DNA from 2 places in the Variovorax boronicumulans genome. Region 2 is predicted to be linked to the other one. Evidence: riboswitches for the same ligand, from Rfam matches in the RefSeq annotation. Region 2 holds a riboswitch; the other holds the start of a gene.

Region 1 (3,378 bases), on a different contig from region 2:
ACCAACAGTTGATCGGCGCGCACGCGGATCAATAGCGGTAGGTGTCCGGCTTGTAAGGGCCGTTCTTGTCCACGCCGATGTAGGCGGCTTGCGAGTCGGTCAGCTCGGTGAGCATGGCGCCGACCTTCTTCAGGTGCAGGCGCGCGACCTTCTCGTCCAGGTGCTTGGGCAGCACGTAGACCTTGCCGGCCTGGTACGCGTCGGGCTTGGTGAACAGCTCGATCTGGGCGATGGTCTGGTTGGCGAACGACGACGACATCACGAAGCTCGGGTGGCCCGTGCCGCAGCCCAGGTTCACCAGGCGGCCCTTGGCCAGCAGGATGATCTTCTTGCCGTCCGGGAAGGTGATGTGGTCGACCTGCGGCTTGATCTCTTCCCACTCGTACTTCTCGATCGACGCGACGTCGATCTCGTTGTCGAAGTGGCCGATGTTGCAGACGATGGCCTGGTCCTTCATGGCGGCCATGTGCTCGTGGCGGATCACGTCGCGGTTGCCGGTGGTGGTCACGAAGATGTCGGCCTTGTCGGCGGCGTACTCCATGGTCACGACCTTGTAGCCTTCCATGGCGGCCTGCAGGGCGTTGATGGGGTCGATTTCGGTGACCCACACCTGCGCCGACAGTGCACGCAGCGCCTGGGCCGAGCCCTTGCCCACGTCGCCGTAGCCGGCCACGCAGGCCACCTTGCCGGCGATCATCACGTCGGTGGCGCGCTTGATGCCGTCCACCAGCGATTCGCGGCAGCCGTACAGGTTGTCGAACTTGCTCTTGGTGACCGAGTCGTTCACGTTGATGGCGCGGAACAGCAGCGTGCCCTTGGCGCTCATCTCGTTCAGGCGGTGCACGCCGGTGGTGGTCTCTTCGGTCACGCCGATGATCTCGGCCGACTTGCGGGTGTACCAGGTGTCGTCCACGGCCAGCTTGGCCTTGATGGCGGCGTACAGAATGCGTTCCTCTTCGCTGGTCGGGTTGGCGAGCACGCCCAGGTCTTTTTCAGCGCGCTGGCCCAGGTGCATGAGCAGCGTGGCGTCGCCGCCGTCGTCCAGGATCATGTTCGGGCCTTCGCCCTTCGAGCCCTTGGGACCGAAGTCGAAGATGGCGTGGGTGTAGTCCCAGTAGTCCTTCAGCGACTCGCCCTTGATGGCGAACACCGGCGTGCCGGCGGCGGCGATGGCGGCGGCGGCGTGGTCCTGCGTCGAGAAGATGTTGCACGAGGCCCAGCGCACTTCGGCGCCCAGGGCTTGCAGCGTCTCGATGAGCACGGCCGTCTGGATGGTCATGTGCAGCGAGCCCGTGATGCGCGCGCCCTTCAGGGCCTGGCCCTTCGAGAACTCTTCACGGATGGCCATGAGGCCGGGCATCTCGGTTTCGGCGATCTTGATTTCCTTGCGGCCCCAGGCGGCAAGGGACAGGTCGGCAATCGCCTGGTCGGCGGTCGAGACGGGGGTGGGCTTGAGTACAGCGCTCATGAGAACTCCAAAACTGGTTTGAAAGATGCCACTGCGTACGGGGAAGAAAAACTCACCGCGAGAACAGCGGGTGAGCGTGGTTGCGATGTGGTCCGAGCCTCACGCCTGACGGCGCTGCAACGCTCCTCGGAGCGCCGGATTGTAGTCGCGGCCGCCCGGCCCGCCAATCGACCGGGGCATCCCACATCACGGAAAGCGCGGGCGCCCGCCAGGCCGGGCCGTGCGGCGCGGGCCACCCCGGGAAACTCCGCAGGCAAATCCGCGCTTGGAGCGCCCTGAGCCGCGCCGGCCCGGCGTATCGTGGCGGCGGGCCCCGGCCGCCCGGCCGCTGCCTGCATCCACCCGTTCGATTGTTTTCATCACCCGACACAGGAGATTCCGCACCATGGCCACTGCCAAGAAAGCCGCCGCGAAAAAAACCACCGCCAGCAGCGCCGGCGCGAAGCAGGCGGCGCCGTCCGCCGCGGACATGCTCGATCCGATGAAGAACCTCAAGGGCATGGCCGAGCGCCTGCAGAACCTGAACCTGACCGGCGGCGCCGGCAAGCTGCTCGACAGCGGCCGCAAGGACCTGCAGGCGCTGATGCAGGCCAACGAGAAGTCCTACCAGGGCCTGCAGACCGTGGTGCAGCGACAGACCGAGATGATCAAGACGGCCATCGCCGAATGGCAGACCGCCGCCAAGGCGATGCCGGGCAAGGACCCGAAGGAAAACCTCGCCAAGCTCGACGAGCTGGGCCGCCAGTCGTTCCAGCGCGCCGTCGACGACATCAAGGAACTGGCCACCCTGGCCGCCAAGTCGCAGGCCGACGCCTTCGACGTGGTGCGCCAGCGCATCCAGGCCAACGTGGACGAGGTCACGAAGCTGCTGCAGCGCAAGTAACAAGAAGAAAAGAAAGGCCCGCATGACCGCCGTCGCGCCCCGCACCGAACGGCGCACCCGCGCCAACGGCATCGAACTGGCCTGGGACAGCTTCGGCGACCCCGAGGCGCCGCCGCTGTTGCTGGTCATGGGCCTCGGCGCCCAGATGGTCGCGTGGGACGACGCGTTCTGCGCCGCCCTGGCGCAGGCCGGCGGCCACCACGTGATCCGCTTCGACAACCGCGACATCGGCCACTCCACCCACCTGCCGCACGCCGGCGTGCCCGACATCCAGGCGCTGATGCTGCAGGCCATGGCCGGGCGGCCGCTGCAGGTGCCCTACACGCTGCGCGACATGGCCGACGACTGCGCCGGCCTGCTCGACGCGCTGGGCATCGCGCGCGCCCACGTCGTGGGGGCGTCGATGGGCGGCGCCATCGGGCAGGAGATGGCCATCCATCACCCGGGGCGGATGCGCTCGCTCACCAGCATCATGTCGAGCACCGGCGACCCGGCCCTGCCGCCGCCCACGCCCGAGGCGCTGGCGGTGCTGTTCGCGCCCGCGCCGACCCGCTTCGAGGCCTACCTGCCGCACCACGCCAAGCTGTGGCGCGTGCTGCGCGGGCCCGACGCCTTTCCGCTCGACGAGGCGCGCGACGCCGAGCGCGCGCAACTGGCCTTCCTGCGCGGCCTCAACCCGGGCGGCGTGGCGCGGCAGCTGGCGGCCGTGTTCGCGTCGGGCAACCGCAAGCCGGCGCTGCGCGCGGTGCAGGTGCCGACGCTGGTGATCCACGGCGATGTCGATCCGCTGGTGCCCGTGGCCTGCGGCATCGACGTGGCCGAGGCCATTCCCGGTGCGACGCTGCTGCGCATTCCGCGCATGGGCCATGCGCTGCCGATCGCGATGTGGCCGCAGATCATCGAGGCCATCGCCGCGCACACCGCACGGGCGGCGCGGCGCGACGATCACTGAAGAAAAAAGCAGACACAACAACAAACCCAGACGGAGGTGTTTTTCATGAGCCAGTTTCCGTCCCTCGATCCCATG
Region 2 (3,378 bases):
GCCAGCGCCCTTCGATGAGGCGCTTGAGCATGCGCTGGCCGTCGGCGTACACGCGCACGGCCTCGGTGCCGACGATCTCGTCCTTCAGGATGGCGGGGAACGGGCCGGCCAGGTCCCAGGTCTGGAAGAACGGGCCCCAGTCGATGTACTTGGCCAGCTCGGTGAGGTCGAAGTTCTTGAACACGCGCCGGCCGATGAACTTGGGCACGGTGGGCACGAAGTTCGCGAAGTCGACAGGCGTCTTGTTGGCGCGCGCCTTGGCCAGCGGCCACATCGGCACCTGCTTCTTGTTGGCGTGCTGCGTGCGCACCTTCTCGTAGTCGGCGTTGATCTCGTCGATGTACGCGGTGGCCTGGTCCGAGAGCAGGCTCTGCGCCACGCTCACGCTGCGCGAGGCGTCGGGCACGTAGACCACGGGGCCTTCGTAGTGCGGCGCGATCTTCACGGCCGTGTGCACGCGGCTGGTGGTGGCGCCGCCGATGAGCAGCGGGATCTTCTTGATGCGGAAGTGGTCGTCCTTCTGCATCTCGCCGGCCACGTACTGCATCTCTTCGAGGCTGGGCGTGATGAGGCCCGACAGGCCCACGATGTCCGCGCCCTCGACCTTGGCCTTCGCCAGAATTTCGTGGCACGGAACCATCACGCCCATGTTCACCACTTCGAAGTTGTTGCACTGGAGCACGACGGTGACGATGTTCTTGCCGATGTCGTGCACGTCGCCCTTCACGGTGGCGATGATGATCTTGCCCTTGGTGCGCACGTCGCGGCCCGCGGCCTCGTCCTGGCGCTTTTCTTCCTCGATGTACGGAATGAGGTGGGCCACGGCCGACTTCATCACGCGCGCCGACTTCACCACCTGCGGCAGGAACATCTTGCCCTGGCCGAACAGGTCGCCCACGATGTTCATGCCGTCCATGAGCGGGCCTTCGATCACGTGCAGCGGACGCCCGCCCTTGGCGAGGATCTGCTGGTAGGCCTCTTCGGTGTCCTCGACGATGAAGTCGGTGATGCCGTGCACCATCGCGTGCGACAGGCGCTGGTTGACGTGCACCGGGTGCTCGGGCGTGCCGCGCCATTCGAGCTTCTTGCTGTCGTCCTTGGCGCCGCTCTTGGCGGTCTCGGCCACTTCGACCAGGCGCTCGCCCGCGTCGGGGCGGCGGTTGAGCACCACGTCTTCCACGCGCTCGCGCAGCGTGGGTTCGAGGTCGTCGTACACGCCGACCATGCCGGCGTTGACGATGCCCATGTCCATGCCCGCCTGGATCGCGTGGTACAGGAACACGGTGTGGATGGCCTCGCGCACCGGGTCGTTGCCGCGGAAGCTGAAGCTCACGTTGCTCACGCCGCCCGACACCTTGGCGCCGGGCAGGTTCTGCTTGATCCAGCGCACGGCGTTGATGAAGTCGACCGCGTAGTTGTCGTGCTCCTCGATGCCGGTGGCAATGGCGAAGATGTTCGGGTCGAAGATGATGTCTTCGGGCGGAAAGCCCACCTCGTCGACCAGCACGCGGTAGGCGCGCTCGCAGATCTCGATCTTGCGTGCGTAGGTGTCGGCCTGGCCCTTCTCGTCGAAGGCCATGACCACGGCGGCGGCGCCGTAGCGCTTGACCAGCTTGGCCTCGTGCTTGAACTTGTCCACGCCCTCCTTCATGGAGATCGAGTTGACGATGCCCTTGCCCTGGATGCAGCGCAGGCCGGCCTCGATGACCTCCCACTTGGAGCTGTCGACCATCACCGGCACGCGCGCGATGTCGGGCTCGCTGGCGATGAGGTTCAGGAAACGCACCATGGCAGCCTTGCTGTCGAGCATGGCCTCGTCCATGTTGATGTCGATCACCTGCGCGCCGTTCTCCACCTGCTGGCGCGCGACGGCCAGGGCGTCCTCGAACTGGCCGTTGAGGATCATGCGCGCGAAGGCCTTGGAGCCGGTGACGTTGGTGCGCTCGCCGATGTTGACGAACAGCGAGCCTTCGCCAATGGCGACCGGCTCGAGGCCGGACAGCTTCATGGGAGGGGGAGCGACGGGAGCGGAAACGGATGCGGGAATCTGGGACATGGCCTCACCTGCGGAAGAGTCGGACAGGCGAGCGTCGTTGTCGCCCCAAGCCTGACGATTCACCTCTGTGGCGAACCGCTGCAACGCTCCTTGGGAAGTCGCGCATTTTAGGTCGATTCGATTGCGCCCTGGGAAAACCCCAGTTTTCATTCCTGCACGTGTCAACAGAATGCGCCCACCGTTTCTGAACGAACGTTCGTGTTTTTAACCAAACGTAAGGGAGTTCGCCGATGGCCAGGAAGTGGAATGTCCGGTTGCAGCATGCAGCCACCCCGATGCGCGCCGTGGCCCTGAGCTGCGGCCTCCTGGCCGCCGCGGCCCTCGCGGTTCATGCGCCACCGGCGCGTGCCGCCGCCGGCGACAGCGCCACCCGCGTCGAGGCCCGCGTCACCTCCGACACGGCGAAGACGAAGTACCCGATCGTGCTGGTCCACGGCCTGCTGGGCTTCGACAACCTGCTGGGCGTCGACTACTTCTACGACATCCCCGGCAGGCTGGCCGCTGCGGGCGCCAAGGTGTACGTGGCGCAGGTGTCGGGCACCAACACCTCCGAGATCCGCGGCGAGCAGCTGCTGCAGGAGCTCAAGACCATCCGCGCGCTGGAGCAGAACCCCACGCTCAAGTTCAACCTGATCGGCCATTCGCAGGGCTCGCCCACGGTGCGCTACGTGGCGGCGGTGGCGCCCGACATGGTGGCCTCGGTCACGTCGGTGGGCGGCGCCAACGGCGGCTCGAAGGTGGCCGACCTGCTGGCCAAGCTGCCCGAGGGCGGCATCGGCCAGACGCTGGTGGTGAAGGCCGTCGGCCTGCTGACGGGGCTGATCGGTTTTCTCTCGGGCAAGGACCCGAGCCAGCTGCCCGAAGTGCCGCTGAACGCGCTGGCCTCGCTGACCACGGCGGGCGGCGCGGCCTTCGACGCCAAGTTCCCGCAGGGGCGCCCCGCGCCGGGCTCGTCCTGCGACGTGAAGAGCGGTGCGGCCGTGGCCAACGGCGTGCGCTACTACTCGTGGTCGGGCGTGTCGACCAGCTTCAACCTGTTCGACCCGAGCGACACGGCGCTGTCGACGCTGGGCAGCCTGTTCTTCTTCGGCGAGGCCAACGACGGCCTGCTCGCGGTCTGCACCACGCGCCTGGGCACCCACCTGGGCGACTACCGCCAGAACCACCTGGACGAGGTGAACCAGGCCTTCGGCAACACCTACGGCAGCCAGTTCCCGTACTACGAGAAGAAGCCGCCGGAGCTGTTCAGGGAACAGGCCGCACGGCTCAAGAGCGCGGGGCTCTGAGGACGCTGCGCATGCGCGGCGTGGCCTTGACCATCG

Evidence for each region. Region 2 has a riboswitch for S-adenosylhomocysteine ahead of metH (methionine synthase). Riboswitches for the same ligand answer to the same signal wherever they lie in the genome.
Region 1: another riboswitch for S-adenosylhomocysteine. It lies ahead of ahcY (adenosylhomocysteinase); the one in region 2 lies ahead of metH (methionine synthase).

The regions. Positions count from the first base shown of each region.
Region 1 is NZ_BKDH01000005.1:273,964-277,341, forward strand. It holds gene VHAB30_RS28540 (TlyA family RNA methyltransferase) at 1-23, opposite strand, end outside; gene ahcY (adenosylhomocysteinase) at 29-1,468, opposite strand; S-adenosyl-L-homocysteine riboswitch at 1,534-1,602, opposite strand; gene phaP (TIGR01841 family phasin) at 1,854-2,351, shown strand; gene VHAB30_RS28555 (alpha/beta fold hydrolase) at 2,374-3,303, shown strand; gene VHAB30_RS28560 (hypothetical protein) at 3,349-3,378, shown strand, end outside.
Region 2 is NZ_BKDH01000003.1:475,436-478,813, forward strand. It holds gene metH (methionine synthase) at 1-2,056, opposite strand, end outside; S-adenosyl-L-homocysteine riboswitch at 2,079-2,154, opposite strand; gene VHAB30_RS24860 (esterase/lipase family protein) at 2,287-3,342, shown strand; gene VHAB30_RS24865 (lipase secretion chaperone) at 3,354-3,378, shown strand, end outside.